DNA from 3 places in the Azospirillum agricola genome. Region 2 is predicted to be linked to each of the others. Evidence: predicted binding sites of a transcription regulator. Region 2 holds the regulator's gene; each other region holds the start of a gene.

Region 1 (5,657 bases), 1.2 Mb from region 2:
TGCCTTGATCCACGTCAAGCTCCGGGAGGGCCGCTTCTTGTCACCACCCAGCCGCCTGTCTGCCCGCCGCCTGTCTGGCCAGCCGCTGCTCCAGATGCTCGTGCAGCAGGTCGACGTTCATCCGGTTGGCCTTGAAGGCGACGTCGAAGATCGTCCCCACCACCGGCACGGAGCCGAACAGCCAGTCGACCCCGACGTTCAGCGCCATCCGCGCCAGCAGTGACTTCGGCAGGTCGAAGCGCGCCGCCTCCAGGATGATGTAGGCCGAGACGATGGCGGTCGCCGTGTCGCCGGCGACGGGCAGCAGGCTGGCGATGCCGTCCAGCCCGATGGGGATGCGGGTTCCGGGAATGCGCCAGCGCGTGTCCATCAGGCGCGACAGCCGGCGCAGCCGCTCCAGCCGCTGGAAGTCGATGGAGAGGGGAGTGTCCGCGCTGGCGGGCTGCGGGTCGGCGGCGAAGGCGCGGCGGCGGGTGCGGGTGTCGTCCATTGTCGGTGTCCCCCCATGGATGCGGCGCGTGTCCCGCCGGTTCTTGCCGTCGGGGGAACGGTCCCGCGACAGGAACAACCCGCGGGGCGGCCGGGGGTTCCCCGCCGCCGCGTCCGGTTTTCACGAAAAGGCCGCGCGAGGCGGCGCGCCGCTGCTGTCCGTCCGGGGCTGGACCATCCGGGTCTGCCTGTCCGGACCTGTCCTTGCGGGGCTGTTTCTCCGGCCGATGGGCAGGCACCGAAGGATGTAGGGGCGTCCGGCCCTCGTTCAAAGGCCGAGGCGCCGCGCGCAGCGGCGAATTGACGCGTCGCTTGCGGCAAGCGGTTGCTTTCGTGACACTTTCGTCCGGATCGACGGCAGGCTGGGCAAGGGCCGGGCAAGGGGTATGTCTTTTGTTGTCTGGCAAGATCAAGGGAGTCCGGCAAGAATGCCCGTCAAACCCAAGAAGAACGCGGCGGCGATTGTTGGACGGACGCGTTCTGAGCAACTGCGGCAAACAGTTGCCTTGCCGGGGAGGACCCTAATGCCAAAGCTTTACTGCGCCTGCTGTGGGCGCCCCTTCGCACGTGCGTCATCGCGGGGGCCGGTTCCGCTCTATTGTTCGCGGGATTGCCGCGTGCAGATGGCGACGCGCCGCCGGGCCTGGACCCTGGTGGAGCGGGACGGCGCCCTGTGGGACCGGATGCGCAGCGAATGGACCCGGACCGACGCGGGAGCGTCCCGGTCGGCCGGCCTGTCCGGTCTTCGCTGAGCCGGTTGGCGTGACGGATTGCGGGCGGTTCCGTGTTTTTTCAAAAAACTGGTTGGGCCCCCTCTACAACCGGGCAGCCCGTACCCCCATGTGGTGAGGCTCCCTAGGATCTGACGGCTGATGGCGATCATGAACGAGAACACCCGACCTACCACCGTGCCGGCGAAAAGCACCACCCGCACCGTGACCGCCGTGGCGGTCGCCCTGATGATGGCCCTCTCCGCTGGCACCGCCGACGCCCGTGCCGGCAAGAGCGGTTCGTCGGGCAGCCGTGGTGCCCGCACCACCGAGGCCCCCGCCGCGACCTCCACCGCGCCGAACACGGCCGCGCCGATGGAACGGTCGGCGGCTCCGTCCCCCGGCATGCAGCGCCCGGCCGCCGCGGCCCCGGCGCAGTCCGGCGGCTTCTTCCGTGGCGGCGGCTTCATGTCCGGCCTGATGGGCGGCCTGATCGGCGCCGGCATCGGCGCCATGCTGTTCGGCGGCGGCTTCTTCGAGGGGCTGGGCAGCTTCGCGGGCATCCTGGGCTTCATCCTCCAGATCCTGCTGGTCGTCTTCCTGGTCCGTCTGGCGATGCGCTTCTTCCGCAACCGCTCGCAGCAGCAGCCGGCCACGGCCCGCATGAGCTCGCCGCTCGGCGGCGGGGCGAACCCGGCTTACGCCGGCGGTCCGCTGAACCGCGAGGCGGCCGACGCCGGCCACAACCCGATGGGTGGTCCCGGCGGCGGTCTGGGCGGCGGTTCGGGTCTGGGCGGCCTGATGGGCGGCGCCAAGCGCCGGCAGCAGCCCGATGAGATCGGCGTCCAGCCGGCCGACTACCAGTCGTTCGAGCGCTTGCTCGTCACCGTCCAGACCGCTTACGGTCGTGAGGACATCGACACGCTGCGCGGCGTGACGACGCCCGAGATGCTGTCCTACTTCACCAGCGACCTGTCGGAGAACAGCAGCCGCGGCGTGGTGAACAAGGTGAGCGACGTCACCCTGCTGCAAGGCGACCTGTCGGAGGCGTGGCGCGAGGGCAACGCCGAATACGCGACCGTCGCGATGCGCTTCTCGCTGATCGACACGACGGTGGAGCGTGCCAGCGGCCGTGTCGTGGACGGCAACCCCGGCACCCCGGTCGAGGCGACCGAGCTGTGGACCTTCGTCCGCCAGCGCGGCGGCCAGTGGCAGTTGTCGGCGATCCAGCAGGCCCGCTGACCGTTCCGCCGATCCTGATCGGCTTGATCCCCGACCGGCCTGATCCCCGACGGGTTTGAGCAGCGAGCGCCCCGGCCCTGTGCCGGGGCGTTTTCGTTTGGACCGCTCTGCCTCGACTCTCCCCTTGGCGATGCGCCATGATGGAACATATAAGGAACAAATGCCTGTTGAGCGGAGTGAAGTCATGCCTCGGTCTGCGCTGCCCTCATCCTCCGCCTGCTTGAGCGGTGAGCGTCCAGGCGGTGAGCGGGCGGCAACGCTGGCGGCGTTGCGCCTGCGCATCCGCCGCATCGAGGGGATCGGCGGGGATGGTACGCGGGTGATGCCTTTCGGGGTGGCGGCCATCGACGCGGCGCTGCCGGAGGGCGGCCTGCCCCTGGGGTGCCTGCACGCGCTGGCAGGGGAGGGAAGCGGGACGGGGACCGCCTTCGCGGCGGCCCTGCTGGCGCGTCTGTCGACGGCGCGGACGCCGGCCCTGTGGATCGTGCGTGGGCGCGACCTGCACGCGGCCGGGCTGGCGGCCTACGGCCTGACGCCGGACCGGCTGATCGCCGTGCGCGCGGTGGAGCGCAAGGACGCCCTGTGGGCGATGGAGGAGGCGCTGCGCTGCTCCGCCCTGTCGGCGGTGCTGGGGGAGGTCGGTGGGCTGGATCTTACCGAAAGCCGGCGGCTTCAACTCGCCGCCGAATCCTCGGGGGTCACCGCCGTCCTGCTGGACGGGTCGAGCCGGAAAGCGCGGCGGGGGGAGGCGGCGAGCGCGGCGGTCACGCGCTGGCGTTTGGAGCCGGCCTTGAGCCGTCCCGGCGATGAGCCGGGTGTCGGCGCGCCGCGTTGGCGTGTCGAACTGGAACGCTGCCGGGGCGGGCGTCCCGGGGCCTGGATCCTGGAATGGACCGATGGAGGATGGGTGGAGAGTGCGGGGGAGGAAACCAGATCCGCAACCCCGCCGGCGCTGGAGCGTGCCATGGAGTGCGCGGTGAATCCGCTGGTGGCGTGAAACCCGCCCTTGCCCGTCGATGACGGAGGGTGGCGGTCACGAGCGGTGCCGGTTGCCCCCGGCCTGCCGGCCGCTGTCGGGAACAGGACAACGGGCGTGCCGACAACGGCTGTGTCACAAAGTCGGTGCCGGCGGCGGTTCTGCCGGTGTCCGTGTCGGCTTTCGTTCAGCCGGCGGCGATCAGTAGTTGGACATCCAGTCGGGTTCCCGGCTGCCTTCCGGCGCCTCGTCCGGATCCGTCATCCAGCGGGGATCGTCCACATGCAGCGGCAGTTGGCGGGCGAATTCCGCGCTTTCCGCGTCGCGGCGCTGCTTGAGCAAGCGGTCGGCCAAATGTGCGGGCAGCATGGCAGGTCTCCTTCTGAGCACCGGAGGAAGTCGGGAACGGCCCTTTGGCCATCCTTGGCTTTCTCCGTCCTGATTGCCTGGACCCTATCACGCAAGTTCCAGGCCAGCCGTGAGATGCGTCACATTCCGGTCCATCTCACACGATGAACCTCTACAAAAGGTTTATGCGGACGAGGGGGCACCCCCGCGGCCATCAGGGCCGGATCCTTCCCCGACCCGGCTCTGACGAGATATGTTCCCTTCCGCGCCGTTCCAACCCATATTCGCGGTTATCTCCGTTCAAGGATTGCGTACCTCCCATGCACAGCGCCACCGCCCCCGAGACCTGCCCCACCTGCCTGAAACCCAGTCACCTGTGCATTTGCGAGGCAGTGGAGCCGGTCGAGAACGGCGTCTTCCTGCTCATCCTCCAGCATCCGCAGGAGAAGCGCGAAAATCTGGGAACCGCGCAGATCGCCCATCTTCAGTTCGCCAACTCGGCGCTGAAGGTCGGGCTGAGCTGGCCGAACCTGAAGCGCATCCTGGGCCGCGAGGTCGATTACAAGCGTTGGGGCGTTCTGTATCTCGGCCCGGTCAAGCCCGACAACCCCGCCGCCAGGAGCGAGATTGCGGTGGTCGACCGGAACGGCGTCCCCCAGAAGGACAGCGAGCTGGTGCTGGGCGACCTGGAGGGCATCATCGTGCTGGACGGCACCTGGAGCCAGGCCAAGACCCTGTGGTGGCGCAACGCGTGGCTGCTGAAATGCCGGCGCATCGTGCTGCACCCGAATTTCCGCTCGCTCTATGGGCAGGCGCGCAAGGAGCCCCGGCGCGAGAGCGTCTCGACCCTGGAGGCCGGCGCCTTCGTGCTGTCGCGGCTGGAGGGCGAGCCGGCCATCCTGGACCGCGCGCTGAAGCCCTTCTCGCTGCTGCTGAAGAAGATCCGCGCGCCGCGCCCGCGCCCGGTCCTGCCGCCCCGGACGGCCGAGGACGGGAACGGGATGGACGAGGAACGCGACGAGGGCTGAGGCGCATCCTGCGCGCTACCCCTTCCGATCTCCCCCGGATCGGGAAACGCCGTGCAACCAACCGGCACCGGCGCCGTTGTTTTGGGTGAGAGTGGCCGGCGCAACCCGCCGGCCGGTCGCCAACGCAACGGAGGACCATGTCATGAAGGGCATTCTGCTGTGGCTCGTCGGCCTGCCGATTCCGATCATCATCCTGCTGTATCTGTTCAACGTGCTCTGACCGCCGTGAGCCGGTCATTGTGAGCCGGGCTGACATTTCGCTCACGAATGGTTGACGGGGACGGGGCGCGGCGTGCCAAATGCGCCGGCCGGAGCGCGTCCGCGCTCCGAACCGGCCTTTGGGCCGATCCTTGGAAAGAGGGCATCATGGCCAGCGATTTCGTCCCCTTCGGCCTGACCGTCTGCGGCATCGAGGAGCTGTGCGAGTTCGGCGGCGGGCGCGTCAGCCACGTCCTCTCGATCCTCGACCCCGACCATCCCGAGCCGACCGCCTTCGGCGACTACGGCGAGCATGAGCGGCTCGAGCTGCGCTTCCACGACGTCATTGAGCCGACGCGCGGCCAGATCGCCCCGCAGAAGGCCGACGTCGAGCGCATCCTCGCCTTCGGCCGCGACCTGCTGGCCGAGCCGGTGGAGTGCCGGCATCTGCTGGTGCATTGCCACGCCGGGATTTCGCGCTCCACCGCCGCCCTGACCATGATCCTGGCCCAGGCCCGGCCCCGGCGCCCGGCCGCCGAGGCGATGGCCGCCGTCGCGGCCATCCGGGCCAAGGCGTGGCCCAACCTGCGCATGATCGAATTCGCCGACGAGCTTCTCGGCCGCAACGGCGATCTGGTCGCGGCGGCGCGCCAGCGTCACCACACG
Region 2 (5,657 bases):
CCTGGTCCGGCTTCGCGCCACCCTGTCGCCGCCGGCTCCGCCCGCCGAGCCGGGAGCCTTCGATTTCCAGCGGCGGGCCTATTTCATGGGGCTGGGCGCCGCCGGATTCTCGGTCGGGGCGGCGGAGGTGATCGAGGCGCCGCCGCTCACCGGCTGGGCCGCCGTGACGGTGGCCTTCGAGCGCGCGCGCGGCCATATCGCCGAGCGGGTGGCGGCGACCATCTCCGACCCGGTGGAAGCCAGCGTCACCGCCGCGCTGCTGAACGGCGAGCAGTTCGCCATTCCCGACGCGACGATGGACGCCTTCCGCAACAGCGGGCTGGCGCATCTGCTGTCGATCTCCGGCCTGCATGTGGGGATCGCGGCGGGCATCCTGTTCTATGTGGTGCGGGCACTGCTGGCGGCCATCCCCTTCATCGCGCTGCGCTGGCCGATCAAGAAGATCGCGGCGCTGTGCGGAATCCTGTCGGCGCTCGCCTACACACTGCTGGTGGGCGCGCCGCTGCCAACGGTGCGCTCGGTGCTGATGACCGGCCTCGTCATGGGCGCGGTCTTGCTGGACCGCGACCCGCTCAGCATGCGGCTGGTCGCCTTCGCCGGCATCGTCACGGCGGCGATGGACCCGGAAGGCATGCTGGGCCCGAGCTTCCAGATGTCCTTTGCGGCGGTGGTGGCGCTGATCGCCGCCTTCGAGGGCGGTGGACCGCTGGCGCGCTGGGGGCGCGACGCCGGCTGGTTCGGACGGTCCGCGCTCTATGTCGGCGGGATCGTGCTGACCAGCGTCATCGCGACGCTGGCGACGCTGCCCTTCTCCCTGTTCCATTTCCAGCAGATCGCCTTCTACGGCGTGCTGTCCAACATGATCGCCATTCCCGTCACCTCCTTCTGGGTGATGCCGTGGAGCCTGATCGCCTACGCGCTGTTCCCCTTCGGGCTGGAGGCTCCGGCGGTGATCGCGATGAATTGGGGCGACCGGGTGGTGATCTGGACCGCCGAGTTCTTCGGCGGGCTGCCCTGGGCGTCGCTGACCGTCCCGGCGATGCCGGCCGGCGGCTTCGCGGCGGTGATCCTCGGCGGCCTCTGGCTGTGCGTGTGGACCCGCCGCTGGCGCTGGTGGGGGCTGGCCGCCGTGGCCGCCGGCCTCGCGACCCCGGCGCTGGTCGAGCGGCCGGATGTCCTCGTGTCCGGCGATGGCAGGATCGCCGCCGTTCGTGCCGCCTCCGGCCGTCTCAGCCTGTCGGTGAAAAGCGAGGGGCGCACCGCCGAAACCTGGTTGCAGCGGGACGGCGTTCCCGAGCCGGACGAGCCCTGGCCACGCACCGGAGCCGGCGCCGGGGGAGAATTGACCTGCGACGCGCTGGGCTGCCTCTACCGGAGGGGTGGCCGGACCGTGGCTCTGCTGCGTCTGCCGGACGCGCTGGATGAGGATTGCGGCGGTGCGGACGTCGTTGTCGCCGCCTTTCCGGCCCGGGCCTGCCGGGCGCCGCTGGTCATCGACCGCTGGCGTCTGCGCCGCGATGGCGCGCACGCGCTGTATCTGGAGGCAGGAGGCATCCGGATCGAAAGCGTGCGCGACCAGCGGGGCGACCGCCCCTGGACAGGGCGGCGGTAACGCCGGCTCCGGATCCATCATGCCCGTGCTTGACGCGGGCATCCACGGGCAAGCTTCAAGTTTCCACGTGGATGACCGGAACAAGCCCGGTCATGACGGAAGAGGCGGGGAGGAAAGGAGGCGTTTCCTCGCGGACCGTCAGTACTTGCGGACCAGCCCGACCAGCTTGCCCTGGACACGGACGCGGTCGGCGCCGAAGATCCGGGTTTCGTAGGAGGCGTTGGCTGGCTCCAGCGCGACCGTGTTGCCCTTGCGGCGCAGCCGCTTCAGCGTCACCTCGCCCTCATCGACCAGGGCGACGACGATGGCGCCGTTGTCGGCCGAATCGCAGCGCTGGATGATGACGGTATCGTGGTCGAGGATTCCCGCCTCGATCATCGAATCGCCGGCCACCTCAAGGGCGTAGTGATCGCCGGCGGTCAGCATCGTCGCCGGGATGTCGATGAAGGAGGATCCGTCGCGCAACGCCTCGATCGGCGTACCGGCGGCGATCCGGCCATAAAGCGGCAACTGCACCGTCTCGACCACCGGGGACCGGCTCACCTCGCGGCCGGTCAGGGCGAAGTCGCCCTTGATGACGTTCGGCTGGAACTTCGAGCGGGCCGAGGCGGAGGACGACCGGCCACGGGACGCCTCCAGCCCTTCCGGCAGGCGCAGGACCTCCAGCGCGCGGGCGCGGTGGGGCAGGCGGCGGATGAAGCCGCGCTCCTCCAGCCCGGTGATCAGACGGTGGATGCCCGACTTGGATTTCAGCCCGAGCGCGTCCTTCATCTCGTCGAACGAAGGGGAAACACCGCCCTGGCCGAGCCGCTCGTTGATGAAAAGCAGCAATTCGTGCTGCTTGCGCGTGAGCATTTGTGCCTCCCGGCGGTCGCCACACTGGACATGGAACAAAAGTAAAACGTTACCCCATGTTCTAGTTTGGTTCCCGCAGAACGTCAAGGTCTCTCGACGCGGCCTCACCGAAGGTTGGATCGATTTCCGCTCCAGTCCCCGCTAAGGATTCAGCGCGCCGCCGGACAGGGAAAGGATCTCCACCATCTCGCCGGGACTGGCCGGCGGCGCGTGGGCGGCGCGGCGGATCAGGCAGTCGGCCTGTGCGTAGAGCGAGGTGATCGCGCTGTCCTGGCGCGCGAAGGGCGTAACGGTCAGGCCGCCGTCGGCCCCGGTCGCCAGCGTGGCGCGCAGGTAATCCTCCCGCCGGTCGTTGGCCTTCAGCGCCACCGCCAGCCGGGCGCGGACCGGCCCGGCATCCTCGTCCGGCGACAGCCCTTGCAGCAGCCGCAGGACCGGCCGGAGGAACAGGAGGGCGGTAACGCCGGTGGACACCGGGTTTCCGGGAAGCCCCAGCAGCGGAACGCTTCCCGCCCGTCCGAACATCACCGCCTTGCCGGGCCGCATGGCGATGGCGTGGACGTCGAGCGACACACCCTTGTCGGCCAGCACGTCGCGAACGAGGTCGTAATCGCCCTGGGCCGCGCCGCCGGTGGTCACCAGCAGGTCGCAGCCGGTCGCGCCGGCGGCCATGGCGGCGACGCTCTCGGCGGTGTCGCGGGCGATGCCGAGATTGTGGGCGACGCCGCCCTGGGTCGTCACCAGGGCGCAGAGGCCGAGCGCGTTGGTGCTGACGATCTGGCTCGGCCCCAGCGGATCGCCGGGCAGGGCGATCTCGTCGCCGGTGGCGAGAACGGCGACGCGCGGGCGGCGGTGGACGGCGAGCCACGGCACATTGGCGCCGGCCGCCAGCGCGACGTCGCGCGCGGTCAGCCGTCGGCTCTTGGGCAGCAGTTCCTGTCCGGCGGCGAAGTCGAAGCCGGCGTGGCGCACGAAGCGGCCGGCGACGACGGCACGGCCGATGCGGACCGTGCGGGCGTCGGCCGTGCAATCCTCCTGCATCACCACGGCGTCGGCGCCGGCGGGCAGGGGCGCGCCGGTGAAGATGCGCACCGCTTCGCCCGGCCCCACCCGGCCGGAGAAGGCGTGGCCGGCGGCGGATTCGCCGATGCGGCGCAGCGTGACCGGGTGGTCGGCGCGGGCCTCGGCGACGTCGGCGGCGCGCACCGCCCAGCCGTCCATGGCGGCGGCGTCGAAGGGCGGCTGGGTCAGCCGGGCGACGACCGGCTCGGCCAGCACGCGGCCGAGCGCATCGGGCAAGGCGACCGTCTCGGCCGGCAGTGCCGTGAAGGCGGCGAGGATGCGGGCGCGCGCCTCAGCGACCGGGATCATCGGCGGATTCCGCTGGCAGCGCGCCGGATGTCCAATCGCCGCTCTTGCCGCCGGCCTTGCGCAGCAGGCGGACGGCGGTGATGGTCATGCCGCGGTCCACTGCCTTGCACATGTCATAGACGGTCAGCGCCGCGACCGAGACGGCGGTCAGCGCCTCCATCTCCACGCCCGTGCGGCCCTTCAGCTTGCAGGTCGCGGCGATGTCGATGGCGTTGCGGTCGGGGTCGCAGGTCAGCTCCACCTTGACCGAGGTCAGCATCAGCGGGTGGCACAGCGGGATCAGGTCGGGAGTGCGCTTGGCCCCCATGATGCCGGCCAGCCGGGCCACCGACAGCACGTCGCCTTTCTTGACGCCGCCCTCCATGATCAGCCGCAGCGTTTCCGGCCGCATCAGCACCGATCCGGCGGCGGTCGCCGTGCGCTCGGTCTCCGCCTTGTCGGAGACGTCGACCATCACCGCGCGCCCTTCCGCGTCGAAATGGGTGAAGCCGGTCATAGGGCCTTTTCCATGAAGATGCTGAGGGGGATGTCCGGATAATCGGCGTAGGGGCCGCGTTCCGTGAAGCCGGTTTTGTGGTAGAGCATCAGCGCCTCCGCCTGATGGATGCCGGTTTCCAGCCGCAGGGAGTTCAGCCCCTCGACCCTGGCCTGCTCCGCCAACCGGTCGAGCAGCCGTGCGCCGATGCGGCCGCCGCGCACGGCGGGCGCCACATACATGCGCTTGACCTCGCCATAGCCCTCGGGATCGACGCGCAGGGCGGCGCAGCCGACCGGATGCTCACCCTTGCGCGCCACGAGGAAGCGAACGTCGGCCGCCGCCAGCGATTCGACATCGAGCAGGTGGCAGGAGTCCTCCGGGTAGAGGTCCGTCAGGTAGGAGTCGAGGGCGGCGACCAGGGCGGTCACCGCCTCCTGGCGCGGATCCTCGGCGGCGATGGCGACGTCCGGCATGGGATCAGCCTCTGGCCAGCAGGGCGCGGGTCGCGGCGGCGACGTCCTCCTGCCGCATCAGCGATTCGCCGACCAGGAAGCAGCGCGCGCCCACCGCCGCCATCCGCGACAGGTCGGCCGGGCTGTAGAGCCCGCTTTCCGCCACCAGCATGCGGTCGGCCGGCACGTTGCGCGCCAGTTCCTCCGTCGTCGCGATGTCGACGGCGAGCGTCTTGAGGTTGCGGTTGTTGACGCCGAGCAGGGGCGTCCTCAGCAGCAGAGCGCGGTCCAGCTCGGCGCGGTCGTGCACCTCGACCAGCACGTCGAGCCCCTGGGCGATGGCGGCGTCCTCGATCTCGCCGGCCTGGGTGTCGGACAGCGAGGCCATGATGATCAGGATGCAGTCGGCGCCGAGCGCGCGCGCCTCGACGATCTGGTAGGGATCGACCATGAAGTCCTTGCGCAGCACCGGCAGATCGACGGCGGCGCGGGCGGCGACCAGATACTCGTCCTTGCCCTGGAAATAGGGTTCGTCGGTCAGCACCGACAGGCAGGTCGCCCCGCCCTCGCGGTAGGCGCGGGCGAGCGTCGGCGGGTCGAAGTCGGCGCGGATCAGGCCCTTCGACGGGCTGGCCTTCTTGATCTCGGCGATCAGGCCGTAGCGGCCGGCCTCGACGGCGCCGCGCAGGGCGGCGACGAAGCCGCGCGCCGGGTCGGCGGCGCGGGCCGCCGCCTCCACCTCCGCCAGCGGGCGGGCGGCTTTGCGCGCGGCGACCAGCGCGCGCTTGTCGGCGTTGATGCGGGTCAGGACGTCGCTCATGCGGGCACCGTCTCGTTGGTGATGGCGACGAGGCGGTTCAGCCGCTCGCGGGCGGCCCCGCCGTCGATG
Region 3 (5,657 bases), 2.3 Mb from region 2:
CGATCAGCTCCTCCGCCAGCTCCAGCGTTTGCCGGAGGCGCGGGTCGTCGGGATCGACGCCGCAGCGCCGGGCGCGCTCCGCGTCGACGCCTTTCGAACTCCAGCCCCAGATCGAGCCGGTCAGCCGCGCCACCAGATCGGCCGACAGCCCCATCGCCTTGCCGACGTCCCGCAGCGCTCCGCGCGCGCGGTAGCGGATGACGGTCGCGGTCAGCCCGGCGCGGTGGCGCCCGTATTTTCCGTAGATGTGCTGGATGACCTCCTCGCGCCGCTCATGCTCGAAATCGACGTCGATGTCGGGCGGCTCGTTGCGGGCGGTGGAGATGAAGCGCTCGAACAGCAGCTCGACCTCGGTCGGGTCGACGGCGGTGATGCCCAGGCAGTAGCAGACCGCCGAATTGGCGGCGCTGCCCCGGCCCTGGCAGAGGATATCCTGCGCCCTGGCGAAGCGCACGATGTCGTGGACGGTCAGGAAATAGGGCGCGTAGCGGAGCTGCCCGATCAGCGCCAGCTCGCGCTCCACCGTGTTCCGCACCGGGTCGGGGATGCCGCCGGGGTAGCGTTCCCTCGCCCCCTCCCAGGTCAGCGCGACCAGCGTCTCCTGCGGGTCGCGTCCTTCGGCCACCTCGTCGGGGTACTCGTAGCGCAGTTCGTCCAGCGAGAAGCGGCAGGCGTCGGCGATCTCCACCGTGCGGGCAACGGCGTCGGGATGGTCGCGGAACAGGCGGGCCATCTCGACGCCGGCCTTCAGGTGGCGCTCGACGTTGGCGGCGAGCCGCCAACCGGCCGTGTCGATGGTGGCGTGGTGGCGGATGCAGGTCAGCACGTCGGCCAGCGCCCGGCGCGACGGGTGATGGCACAGCACGTCGTTGGTGGCGACCAGCGGCACGCGCTCGGCCGCCGCCAGCCCGGCCAGCCAGTGCAGCCGCCGGGCGTCGTCGCCCCGGTAGCGGTGGCTGGCGGCGAGGTGAAGCTGTCCACGCGCCAGCCCGCCGCGCCACGCCCGCAACTCGTGGACGAAGGACGGGTCGCGGCGGTCGGGCGGCAGCAGCAGGAGCAGCATGCCCTCGGCGTGGGCCAGCACGTCGGTGCGCGCGAGGAAGCACTCCCCCTTGGGCGCCCGCATCTTGCCGAGGGTCAGCAGGCGCGACAGCCGGGCGTAGGCGGCGCGGTCGGTCGGGTAGGCGAGCAGGCTGTCGGCGTCGGTCAGGTCGAGCCGGCAGCCGATCACCGGCCGGATGCCGGCCGCCTTCGCGGCGGCGTGCATCTGGACGACGCCGGCCAGCGTGTTGCGGTCGGCGACGCCGATGGCGGCGTGGCCGAGCCGCGCCGCCGTCGCGGCCAGTTCGTTGGGATGGGAGGCGCCCTCCAGAAAGGAGAAGCTGGTGGCGACCTGAAGCTCGGCGTAGGGGGTCATGGAAAGTGCCCTCTTCCGGGGCGGGAGAGGGAGAGCCGGCCAGCCCTCATCCGAAGAATCCGTGCAGGTACCAGCGCGGCGCGGCATCCGGCGGCGTGTCCGGCCGGTAGAGCCCGTCGCGGAACAGCCAGAAGCGCCGGCCGTCACGGTCCTCCACCCGGTAATAGTCGCGCGGGTTTCCGCCCCGTCCCGCTCCAGGACGCCACCATTCGGTTTCGATCCGCTCCGGCCCGTCGGCGCGGCGGACGCGGTGCAGGACGCCGCGCCAGCGGAATTGCAGCGGCGGGTCGTCGGGGACCGGAGCGGTCGCCTCGACCGGCTCGGGCGGGCTGAACAGCCGGACCGGGCGGGGGCGGTCGTCCGGCCAGCGGGCGATGGAGTCCCCTGCGGCCGGCGGGCAGCCGAGGGACGGGTGGCCGAGGGACGGATGGTTGGGGGGCGGGTGGCCGAGCGGCCGGGCGGGGGCGACGCTGCGCTCCGGCAGCCAGCTCTCGCGGGGCACCAGCCGCAGCACCGCCCGCTCGCCGAGCCGCGTGCCGAGCCGGTCGACCAGTTCGCCCAGCCCGCTGTCGTCGCCCTCGCCATCAAGCGCGGCCTGGATGGCGCCGAGCGGCGCCGTCTCGGTGGCGGCGAGGATCATCGTCTCGATCCCCGGCCCCGGCTCGACCTGTTCCAGGATCTGCCCGAACAGGCGGGCCAGCACCGCCGGGTCGCGGGTCGGGCGGCTGGCGCCGAGCGTCAGCCGCTGTGGCGCGTCGTCCAGACGCCGGTCGGTGCGGTGAGCCTCCAGCACCAGCCGCCGGGCGCCGTGCCCGGCCGCCTCCAGCCCGGCGCAGAGGGTGCCGAGCAGATGACGCATCGCCGCCGCGATGGTGTCGGCGGTGGCGATCGGCTCGGCGAAGGCGAGTCGCGCCTCATGCGGCTCCACCGGCCGGTGCGGCGAAACCGGTTCGTCGAGCCGCCCCAGCGCTTGGTCGAAACGCCGCAGCAGGCCGTCGCCGAAGCGGGTCGCCAGCGCCGCGCGGGGCAGGGCGTGCAGGTCGCCGATCCGGCGCAGGCCGACGGCGGCCAGCCCGTCGAGGGTCGCCACCGGCAGGCGCAGCGCCGCCATGGGCAGCGCGTCGAGTGCCTCGCGTCGCCGGCTGTCGGCGTCGCCGAAGCGCGCCAGCCCCCAGGCGGCGGCCGGGGTGGCGGCGATCGCGGCGCGGGCGGCGAAGCCGGCGTCCCGCAGGCGGCGGTGCAGGTCGGCGAGCAGCGCCGCCTCGCCGCCGAACAGATGGGCGCAGCCGGTGATGTCGATCATCACCCCGTCGGTCCCGTCGGGCGCGGTCCATGGGCTGTAGCGCCGGCACCAGCCGGCGATGCGGTCGAGCAGCCGGGCGTCGTCCTCGGGCGTTGCGTCGGCGACGTCGAGTCCGGGAAGCAGGGCGCGGGCGTCGGCCAGCGTCAGGCCGGGGAGGATGCCGGCGGTCTCCGCCACCCGGTTGACGGCAACGACCAGCCGGCGCCCGCGCTCGGTCCGCAGCAGCGCCAGCGGGAGCGCGCGCCGATCCGCCGCCGGACCGCGCGTGCGCGCGTCGGTCGGCAGGCGGGGCAGCCACAGCGCCAGAATGCGGCGGGCCATGCGTCGCTCACTTCTCAAAGCGTCGCTCACTCTTCAAATCGAACAAATCGTGAACATTCTAACGGCAAAGCTCACGCAGGGGGAGTCCCTCTTTCGGGGCCTCCTTGGGGCCTCCTTTGGGGTTGTCTTGTCGAAACGATAGGAAGCACCGACATTCCAGGAATGACCACACCGTTCCTGGCCCGCCATCGCTGGCTTCTTCCGTTGACCGCCCTGTTGGCGCTCGCCGCCTGCGCGCCGTCCGACCTGCGCGACGACATGCCGGGCCGCGCCCAGGGCTTCCCGCCGATCCACACCCAGACGCTGCGGCCCGGAGGGACGGCGCCCGGCGCCGACCTGTCCCCGCAGCCGACCCGGCGCTGGAGCCAAGTCCAGGCGGAGCAGGGCCGGGCGGGGCCGGGCGACCAGCCGCCCAAGCGCCGGCGCGGCAGTTCCTCGCCGCCGCCCGACCCGTCGGTGCTGCCGCAGCCGCCGCGCCCGGTCCCCTTGCCGCCGGTTCCCTCGACCCAGGGCGCCACCGACGCCTTCAAGCGCGACCTGATCCGACCGGAGGTCGACCGCATGCGCACAGACGACGCGATGGGCCGCCTCGACCCGCTGGGCCAGCGCGACCTGATGCGGCGCGAGAACGACCTGCGCCAGTTGGGCGACCCGCTGGCGCGCTAGGAGCGCGCGTCAGGTTCCGCCGGCTGGGGCCAGCCAACCTGAGCTTGCCAACTGGAGCTTGACCACCCGATGCCGCCCCGCCATACCGGCCCCCGGATCGACGCCGGAGGGGGGAATGGGCATGACGACGGTGACGGGCGCCTTCGGCACCGGGCTGACCGAGCCGGTGTGGGTGCTCCAGCATCTGCTGGGCTTTCTCGCCATCGGGATGTGGGCCGGGCAGACCGGCGGTACCGCCGTCTGGCAGGTGCCGGCCGCCGCCGTCACCGCGGCGCTGGCCGCCGGCATCGCCGCGCAGATGGGGTTGCGTCTGCCCTACGCCGCGCCGGGCCTCGCCGGGGCGCTGATCGTCACCGGCGGGCTGGTGGCGCTGGGGGTGAAGGCGCCGGTGGCGCTGGCGGTCCTGGCCGCCGCCGTCGCGGCGGTTTTCCACGGCCACCCGCACCAGGGGTCGCCGCTGTTCTGGAGCGGCTTCGCCACCGGGATGCTGCTGGTCTCCTGCGCCGGGCTGGGGCTGTCGATCGCGGTGACCCAGGCGGAGTCTGCCCGTGCCGTGCAAATCTGTGGCGGGGCGGTGGCCGTCGGAGGCGTTCTTGACCTCGTCGGCGTGATTTAACCGTTCACGGCTTGAAAAGCCGCCGTTGCGCAGAGATCTTTGCCTGACGAGACGTTCCTTCCCCCCGACCAAGAACGGGATAAGCCGTGCCCCGCGCAGGAGACAAGACCCGTTCCGAGCCCCCCGGCCATCCGCCGGCGGCGGCCTGTTCGCGTCGCCACATGCTTGCCGGCGCCGCGGCGCTCGGCCTGATGCCCGTCCTGCCCCTGTCCGCCGGGACGGCGGCGGCGCAGGAGCTGCGCTATTTCCGCCTCGCCACCGGCACGACCTCGGGCACCTATTTCCCGATTGGCGGGCTGATCGCCAACGCCGTCTCCAACCCGCCGGGCTCGCGCCCGTGCGACAAGGGCGGCAGTTGCGGCATTCCCGGCCTGATCGTGGTGGCGCAGGCGTCGAACGGCTCGGTCGAGAACATCGAGCTGCTGCGCTCCGGCGCGGTGGAGGCCGGCTTCGCCCAGGCCGACGTCGCCTATTGGGCCTACAGCGGCACCGGCAGCTTCACCGGCAAGCCGGCCTTCGAGGGGCTGCGTTCGCTCGGCATGCTCTATTCCGAGGCGATCCAGGTCGTCGTCCGCTCCGACGGCTTCATCGACCGCATGGCCGACCTGAAGGGGCGGGCCATCTCGCTGGGCGAGGAGGGGTCCGGCACGCTGGTGGAGGCGCGGCTGATCCTCGACGCCTTCGGCCTGTCGGAAACCACCATCACACCCGCCTATCTGAAGCCGGGCACGGCGGCCGACCGGCTGGCGAAGGGGGAGCTCGACGGCTTCTTCATGGTCGGCGGCTTTCCGGTCGCGGCGGTCAGCGACGTGGCGGCGCGGGTGCCGATCCGCCTGATCCCGATCGACGGCGAACCGGCGGAACGGCTGCGCCGCTCCCTGCGCTTCTACATCGAGACGGAAATCCCGGCCGAGGCCTACCCCGGCACCGCCCCGACCCCGACGCTCAGCCTGGGGGCCGAGCTGCTGACCCGCGCCGACCGCGACCCCGACCTGATCCACGGCGTGGTCAAAGCGCTGTGGCACGAGAACACCCGCCGCGTCCTGGCCGAGGGCCACCCCAAGGGCCGCAGCTTCGACCCGGCCAAGGCGGCGGTGAACGTGTCGATCCCGCTGCATCCGGGGGCCGAGCGCTACTACCGCGAGGCCGGGCTGCTCGGCAACGCGGCGAACGAGACGGACGCCCGCGCCCCCGTCCTGGAGCCGCCGCCGGCCAAGCCGTGACGCCCGGCCGGCCGCCGTCGCGTCAGAGGTCCAGGGTCCAGGGCTCGGCCTTGGAGGCGGCGGTCCAGTCCCGCATCGCCGGCAGGGCCAGCACCGCGTCCATGTAGGCGC

What was found. Region 2 encodes LexA, which represses DNA repair genes until DNA is damaged. Its sites were predicted from a motif close to ATGTTCTANTTTGGTTC; they were not measured.
Region 1: a site for LexA is predicted at 2,585-2,601, ahead of JN22_RS21255 (ImuA family protein). Genes of this name have one in related genera too.
Region 3: a site for LexA is predicted at 3,082-3,098, ahead of JN22_RS16115 (Y-family DNA polymerase). Genes of this name have one in related genera too.

The regions. Positions count from the first base shown of each region.
Region 1 is NZ_JAIFZR010000005.1:1,311,798-1,317,454, forward strand. It holds gene JN22_RS21245 (DUF4112 domain-containing protein) at 41-490, opposite strand; gene JN22_RS34990 (hypothetical protein) at 1,113-1,241, shown strand; gene JN22_RS21250 (Tim44 domain-containing protein) at 1,362-2,441, shown strand; gene JN22_RS21255 (ImuA family protein) at 2,626-3,438, shown strand; gene JN22_RS21260 (hypothetical protein) at 3,619-3,786, opposite strand; gene JN22_RS21265 (tRNA-uridine aminocarboxypropyltransferase) at 4,086-4,793, shown strand; gene JN22_RS34995 (hypothetical protein) at 4,885-5,013, shown strand; gene JN22_RS21270 (tyrosine phosphatase family protein) at 5,160-5,657, shown strand, end outside.
Region 2 is NZ_JAIFZR010000005.1:2,537,116-2,542,772, reverse strand. It holds gene JN22_RS27055 (ComEC/Rec2 family competence protein) at 1-1,612, shown strand, start outside; gene lexA (transcriptional repressor LexA) at 1,751-2,467, opposite strand; gene JN22_RS27045 (molybdopterin molybdotransferase MoeA) at 2,609-3,838, opposite strand; gene moaC (cyclic pyranopterin monophosphate synthase MoaC) at 3,822-4,334, opposite strand; gene JN22_RS27035 (GNAT family N-acetyltransferase) at 4,331-4,789, opposite strand; gene trpC (indole-3-glycerol phosphate synthase TrpC) at 4,794-5,588, opposite strand; gene trpD (anthranilate phosphoribosyltransferase) at 5,585-5,657, opposite strand, start outside.
Region 3 is NZ_JAIFZR010000005.1:260,736-266,392, reverse strand. It holds gene JN22_RS16120 (error-prone DNA polymerase) at 1-1,417, opposite strand, end outside; gene JN22_RS16115 (Y-family DNA polymerase) at 1,464-3,041, opposite strand; gene JN22_RS16110 (hypothetical protein) at 3,204-3,707, shown strand; gene JN22_RS16105 (HupE/UreJ family protein) at 3,829-4,323, shown strand; gene JN22_RS16100 (TAXI family TRAP transporter solute-binding subunit) at 4,485-5,546, shown strand; gene JN22_RS16095 (glutathione S-transferase family protein) at 5,569-5,657, opposite strand, start outside.